DNA from 2 places in the Kitasatospora sp. NPDC005748 genome. Region 2 is predicted to be linked to the other one. Evidence: predicted binding sites of a transcription regulator. Region 2 holds the regulator's gene; the other holds the start of a gene.
The links. Region 2 encodes HrcA, which represses chaperone genes, less so after heat shock. Its sites were predicted from a motif close to TTNGCACTCNGNNNNNCNGAGTGCNAA; they were not measured.
Positions count from the first base shown of each region.

Region 1: the regulator HrcA is predicted to act here: its motif matches at 1,630-1,656, upstream of groES (co-chaperone GroES).

Region 1 covers NZ_JBEXYD010000008.1:150,735-160,724, reverse strand. Annotated here, with positions in the region: gene ABZ495_RS09515 (polysaccharide deacetylase family protein) at 1-240, shown strand, start outside; gene ABZ495_RS09510 (class I SAM-dependent methyltransferase) at 253-1,428, opposite strand; gene groES (co-chaperone GroES) at 1,798-2,103, shown strand; gene groL (chaperonin GroEL) at 2,236-3,864, shown strand; gene ABZ495_RS09495 (LysR family transcriptional regulator) at 3,997-5,016, shown strand; gene ABZ495_RS09490 (WhiB family transcriptional regulator) at 5,096-5,422, opposite strand; gene ABZ495_RS09485 (response regulator transcription factor) at 5,982-6,593, shown strand; gene shbA (RNA polymerase sigma factor ShbA) at 7,094-7,678, shown strand; gene guaB (IMP dehydrogenase) at 7,939-9,441, shown strand; gene ABZ495_RS09470 (GuaB3 family IMP dehydrogenase-related protein) at 9,951-9,990, shown strand, end outside.
Region 2 covers NZ_JBEXYD010000076.1:17,250-27,239, forward strand. Annotated here, with positions in the region: gene ABZ495_RS32925 (16S rRNA (uracil(1498)-N(3))-methyltransferase) at 8-757, opposite strand; gene dnaJ (molecular chaperone DnaJ) at 848-1,987, opposite strand; gene hrcA (heat-inducible transcriptional repressor HrcA) at 2,064-3,098, opposite strand; gene htpX (zinc metalloprotease HtpX) at 3,359-4,279, shown strand; gene ABZ495_RS32945 (hypothetical protein) at 4,309-4,893, shown strand; gene ABZ495_RS32950 (DUF3097 domain-containing protein) at 4,925-5,758, shown strand; gene hemW (radical SAM family heme chaperone HemW) at 5,816-7,045, opposite strand; gene ABZ495_RS32960 (long-chain fatty acid--CoA ligase) at 7,105-9,027, opposite strand; gene ABZ495_RS32965 (ABC transporter ATP-binding protein) at 9,351-9,990, shown strand, end outside.

The DNA.
Region 1 (9,990 bases), on a different contig from region 2:
CAGTGCGGGCCGCGCGCGATCGTGCTCTGGCGCGAGTCGATGCAGATCCACGACATGCAGTACCAGGCGGCGGACAAGAAGCTGCGGCCCGGCGACATCGTCCTCGCCCACTTCCGGGGGCCCAAGGACCTCAAGGGCGAGACGATGACGCAGATGTTCGGGGAGCTGCTGGCCCGCATCCAGGAGCAGGGTTTCGCGGTGGCCCGGCTGGAGGACTACATCCGGCCGCCCGCCGGCTGACCGGGAGTCCGCCTACGGGAGCGCCACCGGCCGGCCGAGCATCATCAGCGGGCCCTGGTCGGTGCGGCAGAGGATCACGGTGACGCTGTTCGGCCCGCTCGGCTTCAGCTGGCGGCGCAGCTCCTCCGGGGTGATCGCCATCCCCCGCTTCTTGATCACCACGGTGCCGACGGCCCGCTCGCGCAGCAGCGCCTTCAGCTTCTTGATGTGGAACGGCAGCACGTCGGTCAGCTCGAAGGCGTGCGCGTACGGGGTGGCGACCAGCCGGTCCGAGGTGAGGTAGGCGATCTTCGGGTCGATCAGCCGGCCGTGCACCCGCTCGGCCACCTCGGCGACCAGGTGGGCCCGGATCACCGCGCCGTCCGGCTCGTAGAGGTAGCGGCCGACCGGTCCGGCCGGCGGGTCGGGCAGGTCGCCGCCGGTCAGCGAGTCGCCGTGCGGCAGCAGGGTGGCGCGGTGCGGGCGGTCGGCCCCGGTGCCGAACCAGAGCACCGCCTCCTTGACGTCGCCGTGGTCGGAGACCCACTCGGCCTCCGCATCGCCCGGCACGGCCGTGTGCGGGATGCCGGGGGCCACCTTGAGCGCGCCGATCGGGGTGCGCCGGCCGGCCTCGATCGCCCAGGACAGCGGCGGGGCGTACGCCTCGGGGTCGAACACCCGGCCGCGCGAGGTGCGGCGGGCCGGGTCGGTGAAGACCGCGTCGTAGCCGGTGACGTCGACGTCGGCGACGTCCGCGCAGCGCACCTCGACCAGGTCCGCCAGGCCCAGTGCGGCGGCGTTGGCGGCGGTGGCCGCGCAGGCCGCCGGGTCCCGGTCCACGGCGAGCACCTCGATCCCGGCCCGGGCCAGCGCGAGGACGTCGCCGCCGATCCCGCAGCAGAGGTCGGCCAGCCGCCGCACGCCCAGCTCGGCGAAGCGCCGTGCCCGCCACTCGGCGACGCTGCGCCGGGTGGACTGCTCGACGCCGTTGGGCGTGAAGTACATCAGGTCGGCGTCCGCGCCGAACTTCGCCCGCGCCCGCTGCCGCAGCCGGGCCTGCCCGAACGCCGCCGAGACCAGCTCCGCCGGGTGCTCCCGGCGCAGCCTGGTCGCCAGCGCCAGCTCCTCCTCGGGCGCGAACTCGCGCAGCTCGGCGAGCAGGGACTGCCCCTCGGGGGTCAGCAGGGGCTGCAGGTTCTCGGTCTCCACCCGCTCATTCTCCCCGGTCGGCGCGCCGGGCAGCCCGGGGCCGGCCCGCCCGGGGTGGACGGACCGGACCGGACCGGGGCGGAGGGGCGACCGCACTGGTGGAGTGGGCCCTGATCGGGCGCACACGGGTGCGGATCATCGGCGGCGTCGTACGGGAGTGCGGCCCGGCAGCCGCCCGCGAGAACCGTTTCGGGCGCGCCGTTGGCACTCTGGTTGACTGAGTGCTAACCGCGGCCTATGGTCGTCCTTGGCACTCTCCACCAGGAGAGTGCTAACGCGAAGAAGCGTGTCTGACCCCCGCGACGGCAGGCCCGTAGGTTCGCCACTACCCGTTAGACAACCCCGTAATCTCCGAAGGGGAGCTCGGACGTGACCACCAGCAGCAAGGTTGCCATCAAGCCGCTCGAGGACCGCATCGTGGTCCAGCCGCTCGACGCCGAGACCACCACGGCCTCCGGCCTGGTTATCCCGGACACCGCCAAGGAGAAGCCCCAGGAGGGCGTCGTCCTGGCTGTCGGCCCGGGCCGCTTCGAGGACGGCCAGCGTCTGCCGCTCGACGTCGCCGTCGGTGACATCGTCCTGTACTCGAAGTACGGCGGCACCGAGGTGAAGTACCAGGGCGAGGAGTACCTCGTCCTCTCGGCGCGCGACGTTCTCGCCATCATCGAGAAGTAAGCAGCACCGAGAAGTAAGACGTTCCAGCCCGCCCCGGATCCGTGTCCCAGTGACAGGGGCCCGGGGCGTGGTTGTTGGTTCACGTAGTCCGGTGGCCGGCGTGCCGGTCGCAGCCCCGAGGGAATAGGGAACATGGCGAAGATCCTGCAGTTCGACGAGGACGCCCGCCGCTCGCTGGAGCGCGGTGTCAACAAGCTGGCCGACACCGTCAAGGTGACCATCGGCCCCAAGGGCCGCAACGTCGTCATCGACAAGAAGTTCGGTGCGCCGACCATCACCAACGACGGTGTCACCATCGCCCGTGAGGTCGAGCTCGACGACCCGTACGAGAACCTTGGCGCGCAGCTCGTCAAGGAGGTCGCCACCAAGACCAACGACGTCGCGGGCGACGGCACCACCACCGCCACCGTGCTGGCCCAGGCCCTGGTCAACGAGGGTCTGCGCAACGTCGCCGCGGGCGCCGGCCCGGCCGCCCTGAAGAAGGGCATCGACAAGGCCGTCGCCGCGGTCTCCGAGCACCTGCTGTCCATCGCCCGCGAGATCGAGGGCAAGGACGACGTCGCCGCCGTCGCGTCCCTCTCCGCGCAGGACACCCAGGTCGGCGAGCTCATCGCCGAGGCGATCGACAAGGTCGGCAAGGACGGTGTCATCACCGTCGAGGAGTCCAACACCTTCGGCGTGGAGCTGGACTTCACCGAGGGCATGCAGTTCGACAAGGGTTACCTGTCGCCGTACTTCGTCACCGACGCGGAGCGGCAGGAGGCGGTCCTGGAGGACCCGTACATCCTGATCAACCAGGGCAAGATCTCCTCCATCCAGGAGCTGCTCCCGCTGCTGGAGAAGATCCTGCAGGGCGGCGCCTCGAAGCCGCTGCTGATCATCGCCGAGGACGTCGACGGCGAGGCGCTGTCCACCCTCGTGGTGAACAAGATCCGCGGCACCTTCAACGCGGTCGCCGTCAAGGCCCCGGGTTTCGGTGACCGCCGCAAGGCGATCCTGGGCGACCTGGCCACCCTGACCGGCGCCACCGTCATCTCCGAGGAGGTCGGCCTCAAGCTCGACCAGGCCGGTCTGGACGTGCTGGGCACCGCCCGCCGCGTGACCATCACCAAGGACGAGACCACCGTCGTCGACGGTGCCGGTGACAGCGAGGCCGTCGCCGGCCGCGTCGCCCAGATCAAGGGCGAGATCGCCAACACGGACTCCGACTGGGACCGCGAGAAGCTGCAGGAGCGCCTGGCCAAGCTGGCCGGCGGCGTCTGCGTCATCAAGGTCGGCGCCGCCACCGAGGTGGAGCTGAAGGAGCGCAAGCACCGCCTGGAGGACGCCATCTCGGCGACCCGTGCCGCGGTCGAGGAGGGCATCGTCGCCGGCGGTGGCGCCTCCCTCGTCCACGCCGCCAAGGTGCTGGAGGGCGGCCTGGGCCTGTCGGGCGACGAGGCGACCGGTGTCGCGGTCGTCCGCAAGGCGCTCGCCGAGCCGCTGCGCTGGATCGCCCAGAACGCCGGCCTCGAGGGCTACGTCATCACCCACAAGGTCGCCGAGCTGGAGGCCGGTCACGGCTTCAACGCCGCCACCGGTGAGTACGGCGACCTGCTGAAGGCCGGCGTCATCGACCCGGTCAAGGTCACCCGCTCCGCGCTGGAGAACGCCGCGTCGATCGCCTCCCTGCTGCTCACCACCGAGACCCTCGTGGTGGAGAAGAAGGAAGAGGAGGCCGACAACGGCCACTCGCACGGCGGCCACGGCCACTCCCACTGACGCCTGATCAGTGACCGCAGGCCCGGTCCGCGCCCCTCGGGGTACGGGCCGGGCCTGCGGCGTGTGGGGCGTTTGACTCTTCAACTATCAGTTGAATTTTGCATAAAGCAAAGATTGCCTTATAACTAAGGCATGATCGAGGCCCGCCACCTGCGCGTTCTGCGTGCCGTCGCCCGCACCGGCTCCTTCTCCGCCGCCGCTCGTGAGCTGGGCTGTACGCAGCCCGCCATCAGCCAGCAGATGAAGGCCCTGGAGAAGTCCGTCGACACCCCGCTGGTGGTCCGTTCGGGGCGCGGCATGCAGCTGAGCGAGGCCGGGCGGGTGCTCCTCAAGCATGCCACCGGCATCCTGGCCGGGCTCTCCGCCGCCGAGGAGGAGGTCGCGGCGATCGCCGGACTGCGGGCCGGGCGGGTGCGGCTGGTCTCCTTCCCCACCGCGAGTTCCACCCTGGTGCCGCCGGCCGTCGCCCGGCTGCGGGACAGCCATCCGGGGGTGCGCGTGTCGCTGGTCGAGGCCGAACCGCCGGAGTCGCTGGCGATGCTGCGCGGCGGCGAGTGCGAGATCGCGCTGGCCTTCAGGTATCCGCAGGCCCCCGGCGGCGCGCCGACGCCCCTTCCGGCGTCCGCTCCCGGGCACGGCACGCCGCGCGAGGCGCGGGCCGAGGCCAATCTGGAGGCCCAGCAGCTCAGCGCCACCACCGACTGGTCCGACCTGGTGGTCACCCCGTTGCTCGACGACCCGATGGTCGGCCTGCTGCCCGCCGCGCACCCGCTGTCGGGGCGCGGCGACGGGCGCGGGCCGGTGGAACTCGCCGAACTGGCGGGGGAGCAGTGGATCGCGGGCTGCCCGCAGTGCCGGGGGCACCTGGTGGAACTCTGCGCGGGGGCGGGCTTCGAGCCCCGGATCGACTTCGCGACCGACGACTACCCGGCGGTGGTCGGCCTGGTGGCGGCCGGGCTCGGGGTGGCGGTGCTCCCGGGGCTGGCGCTGGAGTCGGTGCGCCCCGACGGCGTGTCGGCGGTGCCGGTGCGGACCGCCTCGGGGGCGCCGGCGGTGCGGCAGGTGGTCGCCCTGACCCTGCCGGACCTCGCCGAGGTGCCGGCGGTGGCGCTGATGCTGGAGCGGCTGGCGGGCGCGGCGGCCGGGCGCTGACCGGGCGTTCGCCCGGGCGCACCGGCGGCTCGAAGCGCCATGAAGAAACGTTTCTTCATGGCGCGGAGCGGGTGCGTGCCTAGCGCGGCAGCCCCGTCGGCGCGACCAGCGGTACTTCCACGAGGCGGTTGCGCGAGCGGCCCATCATCTCCTCGCGCTCATCCTCGGTCAGGCCTCCCCAGACGCCGTACGGCTCGCGGACGGCCAGTGCGTGCGCCGCGCATTCGGTGCGTACCGGGCAGCGCATGCAGACCTCCTTGGCGCTCGCCTCACGCGAACTCCGCGCGGCGCCGCGCTCCCCTTCGGGGTGGAAGAAGAGCGAGCTGTCCACGCCGCGGCAGGCCGCGGAGAGCTGCCAGTCCCAGAGATCGGCGTTGGGGCCGGGGAGGCGGGAGAAATCTGCCATGGCTCATTCCCTTCAGAGGCTCGCGGCCGCGGACCGGCCATCGGCGGGCGGGGCTGCACGGCACGGCGAGGCATCGATGCGCTGGTGTGGACACCTGGAAATATGACTTACGGCAACTCCATGGACAAGTCACCCACAGAGTGGCACAACAGTCAATGACCATACAAAAGCTATAAAAGCGGGCAAAGTGGGCATGGAGTTCGGCGGGCGCAGACGTGGCAATCGGGTGGCCGACGGGCGCGCGACGATCCGTACCGGTGTGCGGGTGGTGCGCCCACCGCGCGCGAGCTGCACAAAAGAGCGGCGTGTGCACCGCGAGGTAGCTGATCGGTAACGGGTTGGCCACGTACAGTGGTGGAGATGGCCCTGAAAGCCGTAACTCATTCGAGTGACGGTCGTTGGAAGTGCGGAGGCGGTTAGCGGGCGCCGGACGTCGGGAACGATCGCGGGGAAGTTCAGGCGATCGGCACGGAGTCCGTCGCCAATCGGCCGTGTCGGAGAGATTCGTACCAGCCAGGAGGCTCAACGTGACGCGGATCAGCTGCGGAGGACGACGGTCATGACTTCCGTTCTCGTTTGCGACGATTCCCCGCTCGCCCGCGAGGCGCTTCGCCGCGCGGTCGCGACCGTACCCGGCGTCGACCGGGTCACCACCGCGACGAACGGGGAGGAGGTCCTCCGCCGCTGGGTGGCCGACCGCTCCGATCTCGTTCTGATGGACGTCCGGATGCCCGGCCTCGGCGGGGTCGAGACGGTCCGGCGGCTGCTGTCCGCCGACCCGGGCGCGCGGATCATCATGCTCACCGTCGCCGAGGACCTCGACGGCGTCGCCCTCGCGGTGGCCGCCGGTGCCCGCGGGTACCTGCACAAGGACGCCTCGCGCGCCGAGCTGCGGGCGACCGTCACCCAGGCCCTCGCCGACCCGACCTGGCGGCTCGCCCCGCGCCGGCTGCGCAGCCCCGACATGGGCGCCGCGCCGACGCTGACGGCGCGTGAGATCCAGGTGCTGGAGGGCATGAGCCACGGCCGCAGCAACGCCGAGATCGGCCGCGAGCTCTTCCTCTCCGAGGACACCGTGAAGACCCACGCCCGACGGCTGTTCAAGAAGCTCGGCGCCTCGGACCGCGCGCACGCGGTGGCCCTGGGCTTCCGGTGGGGCCTGGTCCGCTGACCACCGCCGGCTCCGCCGGCTGCGGCGCGCTCGTCGCGGTTCCCCCCGCAGGGGCGTGTGACGTTACGGTCCCGAGGTTGCACCATGGAGGTGTGGAGCACCTCGGGGACCAGCGGACAGGCACTGCGGCGAACCACGGAGCCGCGGCGCATTCGGCGGACGGCGCGACGGACGGGACCACCGACGGCAGCGGGGCGGGAGGTGGCACGGTGCAGGAGGGGCCGGTGGTGCGCGACGGCGCGGTGCCCGGCGTCGCACCGCATAACGTTCCGGTGCACAACTCCGGACGCGGTGCCGCGTTTTCCCGTTCGACCAGGCACCATGGACCGATGCGTGACGACGTTGCCGGTACTCCCGGCGAGGCTGACCCGGTGGAGGCCGAGCCCTCCGGTCCGGGCCGCGGTCCGTCGTACGCGGATCTCGGTGGCGGCGAGCCGGACCACGGCTCCGACCAGGGCCCCGAACACGGCCCCGACGACATCGGCCCCGGCCGCCCCCCGGTGCTCGGCACCGGCAGCTCCCCGTTGGTCGGCGAGCTGGTCGCGGCCGCCGTCCGGGGCGAGGGCCCGGCGATCGACGCGCTGCTCGCCTACGTCCACCCGCTGGCACTGCGCTACTGCCGCGGCCGGCTGGTCCGGCTGCCGGGCGGGGCCCGGCACCACGTGGACGACGTCGCCCAGGAGGTCTGCGTCGCGGTGCTCTGCGCACTGCCGCGCTACCGGGATCAGGGCCGCCCGTTCGAGGCCTTCGTCTACGGCATCGCCGCGCACAAGATCGCCGATCTGCAGCGGGCCGCGATGCGCGGCCCCGGCTCGACGGTCGTCCCGCAGGACGACCTGCCGGAGGTGCCGGACGAGGCGCTCGGCCCCGAGGAGCGGGCGCTGCTCAGCAGCGACGCGGCCTGGGCCAAGGAGCTGCTCTCCAACCTGCCGGCCCGTCAGCGTGAGCTGGTGCTGCTGCGGGTGGCCGCCGGGCTGTCGGCGGAGGAGACCGGCGAGATGCTCGGGATGTCGCCCGGCGCGGTCCGGGTCGCCCAGCACCGGGCGCTCAGCCGGCTGCGGGCGCTCGCGGAGGAGTCCTCCTGATCGTCCGCCCTGGTGGGGGGCTGGAATGGCCCATGGGCGGTCGGTGTTGTCAAGGGCACACGAGGACACATTCGCGGTGCCAGTACCATGGGGTATCGGCGCCTGGGCGGGTCGCCAAAGTTCCGTGGGTGCGAGCGGGGTTTCCCTGGAGGTTCCTCCAATGGCACCGAGCTTTCGGCGGCCTGAGCGAGTGAGCGATGGAGTGCGCCCCCACCCTCAGGGCGCGAGCGGATTAGGCCGGCCACGGAAGGTACCCCCAAATGTCCTACAACGCCGCAGGCGTACCCGAGAAGTTCGCGATGCTCGGGCTCACGTACGACGACGTGCTGCTGCTGCCCGGGGCCTCCGAGGTGCTGCCGAACCAGGTCGACACCTCCTCGCGGGTCTCCCGGAACGTGCGCGTCAACATCCCGCTGCTGTCCGCGGCGATGGACAAGGTCACCGAGGCGCGGATGGCGATCGCGATGGCCCGGCAGGGCGGCGTCGGCGTCCTGCACCGCAACCTCTCGGTCGAGGACCAGGCCAACCAGGTCGACCTGGTGAAGCGCTCCGAGTCCGGCATGGTCACCGACCCGATCACGGTCGGCCCGGAGACCACCCTGGCCGAGGCGGACGCGCTCTGTGCCAAGTTCCGGATCAGCGGCGTGCCGATCGCGGACGGGTCGGGCCGGCTCCTCGGCATCGTCACCAACCGTGACATGGCCTTCGAGTCGGACCGCACCCGCCAGGTCCGCGAGATCATGACCCCGATGCCGCTGATCACCGGCAAGGTCGGCATCTCCGGTGAGGACGCGATCGGGCTGCTGCGCCGGCACAAGATCGAGAAGCTCCCGCTGGTCGACGACGAGGGCCGGATCAAGGGCCTGATCACCGTCAAGGACTTCGTCAAGGCCGAGAAGTACCCGAACGCCGCCAAGGACGCCGAGGGCCGGCTGCTCGTCGGTGCCGCGGTCGGCGCCAGCGCCGAGGCGTTCGACCGGGCCCAGGCCCTGGTCGAGGCCGGCGCGGACTTCCTGGTCGTGGACACCTCGCACGGCCACAGCCACAACGCGCTGGCCTGGATCGCCAAGATCAAGGCCGCCGTGGGCATCGACGTGGTCGGCGGCAACGTCGCCACCCGTGACGGCGCCCAGGCGCTGATCGACGCCGGCGTGGACGGCGTCAAGGTCGGCGTCGGCCCCGGCTCCATCTGCACCACCCGCGTGGTCGCCGGCATCGGCGTCCCGCAGGTCACCGCCATCTACGAGGCCGCGGTCGCGTGCCAGGCGGCCGGCGTGCCGGTGATCGGTGACGGCGGCCTGCAGTACTCCGGCGACATCGGCAAGGCGCTCGCCGCCGGTGCCGACACCGTGATGCTGGGCTCGCTGCTGGCCGGCTGCGAGGAGTCCCCGGGCGAGCTGCTGTTCATCAACGGCAAGCAGTTCAAGTCCTACCGCGGCATGGGCTCGCTGGGCGCCATGCAGTCCCGCGGCCAGGGCCGCTCGTACTCCAAGGACCGCTACTTCCAGGCCGAGGTGGCCTCGGACGACAAGCTCGTCCCCGAGGGCATCGAGGGCCAGGTGCCCTACCGCGGGCCGCTGTCCGCGGTGCTGCACCAGCTGGTCGGCGGCCTGCGCCAGACCATGGGCTACGTCGGTGCGGCCACCATCGCCGAGATGGAGAGCAAGGGCCGGTTCGTCCGGATCACCTCGGCGGGCCTCAAGGAGAGCCACCCGCACGACATCCAGATGACCGTCGAGGCGCCGAACTACACCAGCCGCTGACACCGCCCGACACCGAGGGACCCACCGCCACCCGGCGGTGGGTCCCTCGTGCTTGTCCGGGGTGCGGACCGGTGCCGTAGGGGAGGAAGCGAGGACGACCCGACCCGCGGAGCCAGATCGGGGCCCGCGCCGAGCCGAAGGGGCCCGGACCGGTGCTGCCCGCCCCAGCCCTCGCGGACCCGACCCGCCCCGAGCCGAAGGGCGCGCCGGTGCTGCCCGCCCCAGCCCTCGCGGACCCGGCCCGCCCCGAGCCGAAGGGGCGCGCCGGTGCCGAAAGGGAGGAGCGAGGACGACCGAGGTACGAGGGCGTTGGAGCGACGACTGTCGGCGCCGGGTCGAGCGCCCCGGAGGCGAGCGGGCGAAGATGCGGGGGGCGTTGGAGCGACGACTGTCGGCGCCGGGTCGAGCGCCCCGGAGGCGAGCGCGCGACCAACACAGTGTGCGGGATACTGGGGGCGGCCGGGGTGACCCGGCGGGTATGAGCAACAAACCAGAAGGGCTCGAACGAAGTGACTGAGATCGAGATCGGGCGAGGCAAGCGCGGCCGCC
Region 2 (9,990 bases):
GGCCCGCTCAGCCCCAGCGGCCGGTGCGGCCCAGCAGCAGGGCGCCGGCGGCCACTCCCGCGGTCGAGGTGCGCAGCACCGAGGCCCCGAGCCGGTACGGCCTGGCACCGGCCTCGGCGAAGGCGGCCAGCTCCTCCGGGGAGACCCCGCCCTCGGGGCCGACCACCAGCACGATGTCCCCGCCGCCGGGCAGCGCGGCACCGGCCAGCGGCTCGGCGCCGTCCTCGTGCAGCACCGCGGCGAGCGCGGCCCCGGCCAGGACGGGCGCCAGCTGGCGGGTGGTGGCGAGTTCGCGGACCTCGGGGAAGCGCAGCCGGCGGGACTGCTTGCCCGCCTCGCGGGCGGTGGAGCGCCACTTCGCGAGCGCCTTGGCACCGCGCTCGCCCTTCCACTGGGTGATGCAGCGGGAGGCGGCCCAGGGGATCACCACGTCCACGCCGACCTCGGTCATGGTCTCCACCGCCAGCTCGCCGCGGTCGCCCTTGGGCAGCGCCTGGACGACGACGATCCGCGGCGCCGGCTCGGCCTCCCGGCGGACCGCGGCGACCGTCACCTCGACGGCGTCCTTGCCGTGCACGGCCGTGACGGTGCCGTCGGCGCCCAGGCCGAGCCCGTCGGCCAGGGTCACCGCCTCGCCCGGCTCCAGCCGCTTCACGGCGGCGGCGTGCCGCCCCTCCGGGCCGTCCAGCCGGACCACCGCGCCGGGGGCGGCGGAGGCGAGCTGCGCGGTCTCGACGACGAACACGGGCGCGGTCATGGCGGTTCCTGGAGTGGGGGTGGGGGGACGGACGGGGGAACGACGGCGCCCGGTGACCCGCCGGGAGCGGGGCACCGGGCGCCGGTACGGTCAGCGGCCGTTGAAGGCGTCCTTCAGCCGGGAGAACAGCCCCTGCTGGCCCGGCGCGAACTGCCCGGAGGGCCGCTCCTCGCCGCGCAGCACCGCGAGCCGGCGCAGCAGGTCCTCCTGCTCGGGGTCGAGCTTGGTGGGCGTCTGCACCTCGACGTGCACTATCAAGTCGCCCCGGCCGCCGCCGCGCAGATGGGTGATGCCGCGGGCGTGCAGCGGGATCGACTGGCCGGACTGGGTGCCGGGCCGGATGTCGACCTCCTCCAGCCCGTCCAGGGTCTGCAGCGGCACCTGGGTGCCGAGCGAGGCGGCCGTCATCGGGATGGTGACCGTGCAGTGCAGGTCGTCGCCGCGGCGCTGGAAGGTCGGGTGGGTGCTCTCGGCGATCTCGACGTAGAGGTCGCCGGCCGGGCCGCCGCCGGGGCCGACCTCGCCCTCGCCGGCCAGCTGGATCCGGGTGCCGTTGTCGACACCGGCCGGGATCTTCACGGTCAGGGTGCGGCGGGCCCGCACGCGGCCGTCGCCGGCGCACTCCGGGCACGGGGTCGGCACGACGGTGCCGAAGCCCTGGCACTGCGGGCAGGGCCGGGAGGTCATGACCTGGCCCAGGAAGGACCGGGTGACCTGGGAGACCTCGCCCTTGCCGCGACACATGTCACAGGTCTGCGCGGAGGTGCCGGGGGCGGCGCCCTCGCCGCTGCACGTGGTGCAGGTGACGGCGGTGTCGACCTGGAGTTCCTTGGTGGTGCCGAACGCGGCCTCCTCCAGGGTGATCTCCAGCCGGATCATGGCGTCCTGGCCGCGCCGGGTGCGCGAGCGCGGGCCGCGCTGACCGGCGGCCGCGCCGAAGAACGCGTCCATGATGTCGGAGAAGCCGAACCCGGCCGCGCCCGCGCCGAAGCCGCCCGCGCCTCCGCCGTTGGGCGAGAGGGGATCCCCGCCGAGGTCGTAGACCTGCCGCTTCTGCGGGTCGGAGAGGACCTCGTAGGCGGCGTTGATCTCCTTGAACCGCTCCTGCGTCTTCGGGTCGGGGTTGACGTCCGGGTGCAGTTCGCGCGCCAGGCGCCGGAACGCCTTCTTGATCTCGTCCTGCCCCGCATCCCGTCGGACGCCGAGTACCGCGTAGTAGTCCGTGGCCACCAAATGCTCCGCTTGTTCCGCCTGTAGAAGTGCTTGCGACTGGTACCGGTGTCACCTGTGTGACACCGGTCGTTCCCTACGACTCGGCCAGGATCTGGCCCACGTACCGTGCCACCGCTCGCACCGCCCCCATTGTGCCCGGATAGTCCATCCGGGTCGGACCGATCACACCCAGTTTGGCCACGCTCTCGTCGCCCGAACCGTAACCGACCGAGACGACCGAGGTGGAATTGAGCCCTTCGTACGCGTTCTCCCGGCCGATCCGGACCGTCATCCCGGCGTCCGCCGTCTCACCCAGGAGGCGCAGCAGGACGACCTGCTCCTCCAGCGCCTCCAGCACCGGCTGGATGGTGAGCGGGAAGTCGTGGCCGAAGCGGGTCAGGTTGGCCGTGCCGGCCAGCATGATCCGCTCCTCGTTCTGCTCGGCGAGCGCCTCGAAGAGCGTCGCCAGGACGACGGTGACGGCCGGCCGGTCCACCGCCTCGAACATCGCCGGGAGCTCGTCCAGCAGCCCCGGCACGTCGGGCAGCCGCACGCCGACGGCCCTCGTGTTGATCTTGGCACGGAGGTCCGCGAGGACCACCTCGCCGACCTGACCCGGGCAGTCGACCATCCGCTGCTCGACCCGGCCGGTGTTGGTGATCAGGACCAGCATGACCTTGGCCGGAGCGAGTGCGACCAGCTCGATGTGGCGCACCGTGGACCGGGAGAGCGAGGGGTACTGGACCACCGCCACCTGCCGGGTGAGCTGGGCGAGCAGCCGGACCGTGCGGGCGACCACGTCGTCCAGGTCCACCGCGCCGTCCAGGAAGTGCCGGATCGCCCGCCGCTCGGGCGCGCTCATCGGCTTGACCTCGGCGAGCCGGTCGACGAAGAGGCGGTACCCCTTGTCGGTGGGGATCCGCCCGGCGCTGGTGTGCGGCTGGTGGATGAAGCCGTCCTCCTCCAGCGCGGCCATGTCGTTGCGGACGGTGGCCGGGGAGACCCCGAGGTTGTGGCGTTCGACGAGAGCCTTGGAGCCGACCGGCTCCTCGGTGCCCACGTAGTCCTGGACGATGGCGCGGAGCACGGCGAGCTTGCGTTCGTCGAGCTGGCGGACCTCACCGGCCATGGGGCACGCACCTCCCTCTTCGCACGTTGTCCGTGGTGACGTGTGTCGTTCCGGCATGGTGCGGTCCGCCGGGCGGACCGCGTCCTTTGGCACTCTGAACAGAGGAGTGCCAGAACCGTACCTGCCAGTGTAAGGCCCGGGTCCGACGGCAGGAACGGCACCGCCGGGGTGATCCTGCCCGCATCGCGCGGCGCGCGGGTGATGCCGCGGGACCGGCCGGGTGGCAGCATCGATAGCGAACGGCGAACGGAGGACCAGCGATGTCGACCTCGGGCCAGCCCACCCGCTTCGCCCCGGACCGCGGCCTGACCGGCCGGATGGTCGGGACCATGTTCGTGATCGGGCTCCTGTACGTGGGTTTCACCGGCCTGCTGATCGCGCTGCTGCGCGGCGCCTGGCCACTGATCGTGCTGATCTCCGGCGGGCTGTTCGTGGCCCAGTTCTGGTTCAGCGACAAGATCACCGAACGGGCGATGGGCGCCCACCGGGTGACCCCGGAGCAGTACCCCCAGCTGCACGGCACCGTCGACCGGCTCTGCGCCCTCGCCGACATGCCCAAACCCCGGGTGGCGGTCGCCGACAACGACATGCCGAACGCCTTCGCGACCGGCCGCAACCCGCAGAACGCGGTGGTCTGCGTCACCACCGGGCTGCTGCGGCGGCTGGAACCGGAGGAACTGGAGGGCGTCCTGGCGCACGAGCTGTCGCACGTCGCCCACCGGGACGTCGCGGTGATGACCATCGCCGGCTTCCTCGGCGTACTGGCCGGGGCGATGACCCGGATCGCGATGTACGGCGGCTTCATGGGCGGCGGCCGCAACAGCAACGACTCCAACGCCGCGATCGCCGCGCTGGTCATCCCGCTGGTGTCGGTGGTGGTGTACGCGATCAGCTTCCTGCTGACCCGGCTGCTCTCCCGCTACCGGGAGCTGGCCGCCGACCGGGCCGCCGCCCAGCTCACCGGCCGGCCCAGCGCACTGGCCTCGGCGCTCACCAAGGTGACCGGCCAGATCGCCGCGATCCCGACCAAGGACCTGCGCCAGGCCCAGCCGTACAACGCCTTCTACTTCGCCCCCGCGCTGAGCGCCCGGGAGGCCGCCTCGCAGCTGTTCTCCACCCACCCCTCGCTGGAGAAGCGGCTGGAGCAGCTGGCGAAGATCTCCACCCAGCTCGGCCGCTGAGCCGACGACACGCCCCGGAGGGGACCGCCGTGGGAATCCTGGACGCACTGTTCGGCCGCACCAAGCCCGTCCGGCCCGACCTCGACCAGCTGTTCGGCGTGCCCTCGGCCGCGCTGACCCTGGAGGCGGCGGCCAGCTTCCGGCCGACCGGCGTCGGGTCGGTCTGCTTCTCCTCGGTCGAGGGCGGCGCCTTCGTCGAGGTCGAGCGGCAGGTCCGGGCCCTGCTGGACGCCGACACCGAGCGCGGCGGCGTCCCGGTGGAGGCCTCCAAGGACGCCTACGGCTACTCCTGGCTGCTCGCCCGGCACACCCCCGAGGAGCTGCCGGAGCTGGTCAACGACCTGCACGCGGTCAACAGCGAGCTGGAGGGGAACGGCTTCGGCCCGCAGCTGCTCTGCTCGCTGGTGGCCTTCCGCGGCGCCGAGGGGCAGCCGCTGGCGCTGGTCTACCTGTACAAGCGCGGCACCTTCTACCCGTTCGCGCCGGTGCCGGGCGGCGGGGAGAAGCGCGACAGCCCGCTGGAACTGCAGGTCAACGCCATGCTGGGGAACGACCTGCGGCTGGAGAAGGACCTCACCCGCTGGTTCCCGGTCTGGGGCGCGCCGGGCCTGTGACGCCCCGTCGGGCCTGCCTATAGTCACCTGCATGCGCAGCCGCCAGTACGGACCCGACCTCACCCCGCCGTGGAAGCGGCAGCAGCCCGCCCCCGAGGTGCCCGCCGACCGGGACCTCGTGGTCGAGGAGGCCGCGACCGGCTTCTGCGGCGCGGTGGTGCGCTGCGAGAAGACCGCCGAGGGGTTCACCGTCACCCTGGAGGACCGGTTCGGCAAGCGGCGGGTGTTCCCGCTGGTGCCGCGCGGCTTCCTGCTGGAGGGCCGGACCGTCACCCTGGTCCGCCCCGCTGCCGCGGCGCCGGCTCCCCCGCGCGCGCCGGGCCGGACGGCCTCCGGCTCGGTCGCCGTCCCCGGAGCGCGGGCCCGGGTGGCCCGGGAGTCGCGGATCTACGTCGAGGGGCGGCACGACGCCGAACTGGTCGAGCGGGTCTGGGGGGACGACCTGCGGATCGAGGGCGTCGTCGTCGAGTACCTGGAGGGCATCGACGACCTGCCCGCGATCGTCGCCGACTTCGCCCCCGGCCCCGGCCGCCGGCTCGGCGTCCTGGTCGACCACCTGCTCCCCGGCACCAAGGAGCACCGGATCGCCGCCCGGGTCACCGGCGACGCCGTGCTGGTCGTCGGCCACCCGTACATCGACGTCTGGCAGGCCGTGAAGCCCTCCTCCGTCGGCATCCCCGGCTGGCCGGACGTCCCCTACGGCGAGGACTGGAAGGGGGGCGTCTGCCGCCGCCTCGGCTGGCCGGCCGACACCCCCGCCGCGTGGAAGCGGATCCTCGCCTCGGTCGACTCCTTCAAGGACCTGGAGCCCGCCCTCCTGGCGAAGGTCGAGGAACTGATCGACTTCGTCACCCTGGAGGACTGACCGGTCAGCCGTGGGCCCGCGACCGCGAGCCGGCGGCTGACACCACGGCGACGACTCTCAGTCCACCAGGTCGCGGACCACGGCGTCGGCCAGGAGGCGGCCCTGGAGGGTCAGGGTGGCCCGGCCGCGCTCATGGGTGGTGCGGTCGAGCAGGCCGTCGGCGAGGTGCCGGTCGGCGGCCGCGCGGCCGGTCGCGGTGAGCAGGTCCAGCGGGATGCCCTCGGCGAGGCGCAGTTCGAGCAGGATGCGCTCGACCCGGCGGTCCTCGTCGGTGAGCCGCTCGCGGCCCTGGGCCGGGGTGCGGCGCTCGGCGAGGGCGCGGGCGTAGCCGGCCGGGTGCTTGGCGTTCCACCAGCGGACGCCGCCGACGTGGCTGTGCGCGCCGGGGCCGGCGCCCCACCAGTCGCCGCCGGTCCAGTAGAGCTCGTTGTGGCGGCAGCGGCCCTGCGGGGTGGTGGCCCAGTTGGAGACCTCGTACCAGGAGTAGCCGGCGGCGGCGAGCGCCTGCTCGGCGATCAGGTAGCGGTCGGCGTGCACGTCGTCGTCGATCATCGGCAGCTCGCCGCGCTTGACCCGGGCGGCCAGCTTGGTGCCGTCCTCGACGATCAGCGAGTAGGCCGAGACGTGGTCCGGCCCGGCGCCGATCGCGGCGTCCAGGGAGGCCCGCCAGTCGTCGTCGGACTCGCCGGGGGTGCCGTAGATGAGGTCCAGGTTGACGTGCTCGAAGCCGGCCGCGCGGGCCTCGGCCACGCAGGCCTCCGGGCGGCCCGGGGTGTGGTGGCGGTCGAGCAGCCGCAGGACGTGCGGCCGGGCGCTCTGCATGCCGAAGGAGACCCGGTTGTAGCCGCCCTCGCGCAGTTCGGCGAGGTAGGCCGGGTCGACCGACTCGGGGTTGGCCTCGGTGGTCACCTCGGCGTCGTCGGCGAGCCCGAACTCCGCCCGGATCGCCGCCAGCATCTTCACCAGGTCCCGGGCGGGCAGCAGGGTGGGCGTGCCGCCGCCGAGGAAGACGGTCCGCACGGGCAGGTCGGTGTCGCCGAGGACCTCGCGGGCCAGTCGGATCTCGGCGACCACGTTGTCGGCGTAGGTCTCCTGGGAGGCGACGGCGCCGGAGGAGCGCAGCTCGGTGGCGGTGTAGGTGTTGAAGTCGCAGTAGCCGCAGCGGCTCGCGCAGTACGGCACGTGCAGGTAGAAGCCGAACGGCCGCGACCCGAGCCCGGCGAGGGCGTGCGCGGGCAGGGAACCGTCGGACGGCACGGGTTCGCCGTCGGGGAGTGCGGAGGGCATGACCCCATTGTCCCGTACGGCCCCGGTGATCATCGAGGCCGTGCGGGACGACGGACGGATCAGGCCTCGTTCGCGCCCGCGTACATCTCGGTGACGGCGTCCGCGTACGTCCGCTCGACCACCGGGCGCTTGATCTTCAGGCTCGGCGTGAGCTCGCCGTGCTCGATGTCCAGGTCGCGCGGGAGGAGGGTGAACTTCTTGATCGTCTGCCAGCGCTGGAGGTCGCCGTTGAGGCGCTGCACGAAGCCGTCGACCAGCTGGTGCACCTTCGGGTCGCCGACCACCTCGGCGTAGGACTTGCCGGCCAGGCCGTGCTCGGCCGCCCACGGCATGATCACCGACTCGTCCAGGCCGATCAGCGCGGTGCAGTAGTTGCGGCCGTTGCCGATCACCAGGATGTTGCTGACGAACGGGCAGACCGCCTTGAACTTGCCCTCCACCTCGCTCGGCGCGACGTACTTGCCGCCGGAGGTCTTGAACATGTCCTTCTTGCGGTCGGTGATCCGCAGGAAGCCGTCCTGGCCGATCTCGCCGATGTCCTCGGTGTGGAACCAGCCGTCCGGCTCCAGCACCTCGGCGGTCTTCTCCGGCAGGTTGTGGTAGCCGCGCATGACGCCGGGGCCGCGCAGCAGGATCTCGCCGTCCTCGGCGATCCGGACCTCGCTGCCGGGCAGCACGGTGCCGATGGTGCCGACCCGGAGGTCCTCGGCGGGGTTGACGCAGATCCCGGCCGAGCTCTCGGTCAGGCCGTAGCCCTCCAGGACGGGCACGCCGACGCCGGCGAAGAAGTAGCCGATCTCGGGTGCCAGCGCGGCACTGCCGGAGACCGAGCCGCGCATCCGCCCGCCGAACGCGGCCCGGATCTTGGCGTACACCAGCTTGTCGGCCAGCGCGTGCCGCACCCGCAGCCCCAGCGGGGCGCTGTCGTGCCCGGTGGCGATCCGGTTGGCCTGGGTGACCCGGGCGTAGTCGCGGGCGGTCTTCGCCGCCCACATGAAGATCTTGTACTTGGCGCCGCCCTCGGCCCGGGCCTTGCCGGCGATGCCGTTGTAGACCTTCTCGAAGATGCGCGGCGCCGAGGCCATCATGGTCGGGCGGATCACCGGCAGGTTGTGGATGATCCGGTCCACCCGGCCGTCCAGCGCCATCACGTGACCGGTGGCGATCTGGCCGCAGATCAGGCTCTTGCCGAACACGTGCGACAGCGGCAGCCACATGAACTGCACGTCGTCCGCGCGCAGCAGCCCGCTCTCCTCCTGCGCCCGCCCCTGGTACGCCCAGCAGTCGTGGACCAGCCGCACGCCCTTGGGGCGGCCGGTGGTGCCGGAGGTGTAGATCAGGGTGGCCAGCTGCTCCTTGTCGAGCGCGTCGACGGCCTGCCGCACGGCGTCCGGGTGCTGCTCCAGGTACTCGGCGCCGAGCTGCTCCAGCTCGGCCAGGGTGAGCACGTTCAGCCCGGGCGCCCCGGCGACCGGGCCGGTGCCGTCGAAGAGGACGGCGGTGCGCAGCTCGGGCAGCTGGCCGAGCTCGCCGACGACCTTGGCGAGCTGCTTCTCGTTCTCGACGAAGATCGCCCTGGAGCCCGAGTCGGAGAGGATGTAGGCCGTCTCGTCGGCGTTGGTGCTCGGGTAGACGGCCGTGGTGGCCGCGCCCGCGCACATGTTGCCGAGGTCGGCGATGACCCACTCCAGCCGGGTGGAGGACATCAGCGCGACCCGGTCCTCCGGGCTGATGCCCAGCGACAGCAGGCCGGCGGCCACCGCGTACACCCGGGTGGCGGTCTGCGCCCAGGTCAGCGAACGCCACTGCTCGGCGCCGGGGGCGCCGTCCGCCGCGTGCTCGTCCACCGGGACGGGGAAGCGGTAGGCCTCACCCGCCGGCGTGGCGGCGACCCGCTCCAGGAACAGGTGGGCGACGGAGGCGGGCCGCCCGGCGACGATGTCGGCACGGCCGGAGTCGATCAGGGACTGCGCGGAACTCAACGAGGACCTCCGGGGGCGGGTGGCCGTCTGAGGGATGTCGCGGCGCCCGTGGGGGCGGTCGCCGGGCCCCCGGGCAATCGATCCGATACCGGTGAGTAACAAGGGGGCAATCAGCAGCCTAGGGGGAAACCGGTCATTCCGTAAGAGGGTGAGGACAGCTGGCACACTGTCGAGCCGCCGGTGCACGGCGCAACCGGGCCCGCCGGTGCGTTCAGCAAAGGACTGGACAAACCTCGGGGCGCGGGGCCGGAATCAACTGTGCGAGTCCACAGAAGCATGAGAATTGGGATGCGAACCCCACTGCCGAAGACAAGAGTGTGCCAGTGCTGATCAGACTGCTGAGGGCGTACCTGCGCCCGTACTCCCGACCGATCTCCCTGCTGGTGCTCCTCCAGCTGGTGTCCACGCTCGCCCTGCTCTACCTGCCGACGCTGAACGCCGACATCATCGACCAGGGCGTGGTCAAGGGCGACACCGGTTACATCCTGCGCATCGGCGGAGTGATGATCGCCGTCACCGTCGCCCAGGCGCTCTGCTCGATCGGTGCCGTCTTCTACGGCGCGCGCACCGCCATGGCGTTCGGCCGGGACGTCCGGGCCGCCGTCTTCGACCGGGTGCAGACCTTCTCCGCCCGCGAGGTCGGCTCCTTCGGCGCCCCCTCCCTGATCACCCGGACGACCAACGACGTCCAGCAGGTCCAGATGCTGGCCCTGATGACCTTCACCCTGATGGTCGCCGCGCCGATCATGTGCGTGGGCGGCATCGTCATGGCGCTCAACCAGGACGTGCCGCTCTCCGCGCTGCTGCTGGCCGTCGTCCCCCTGCTGGGCGTCGTGGTCGCCCTGCTCGTCCGCACGCTGCGCCCGAAGTTCCGCAGCATGCAGAAGAAGATCGACACGGTGAACCGGGTCCTGCGCGAGCAGATCACCGGCATCCGGGTCATCCGCGCCTTCGTCAAGGACG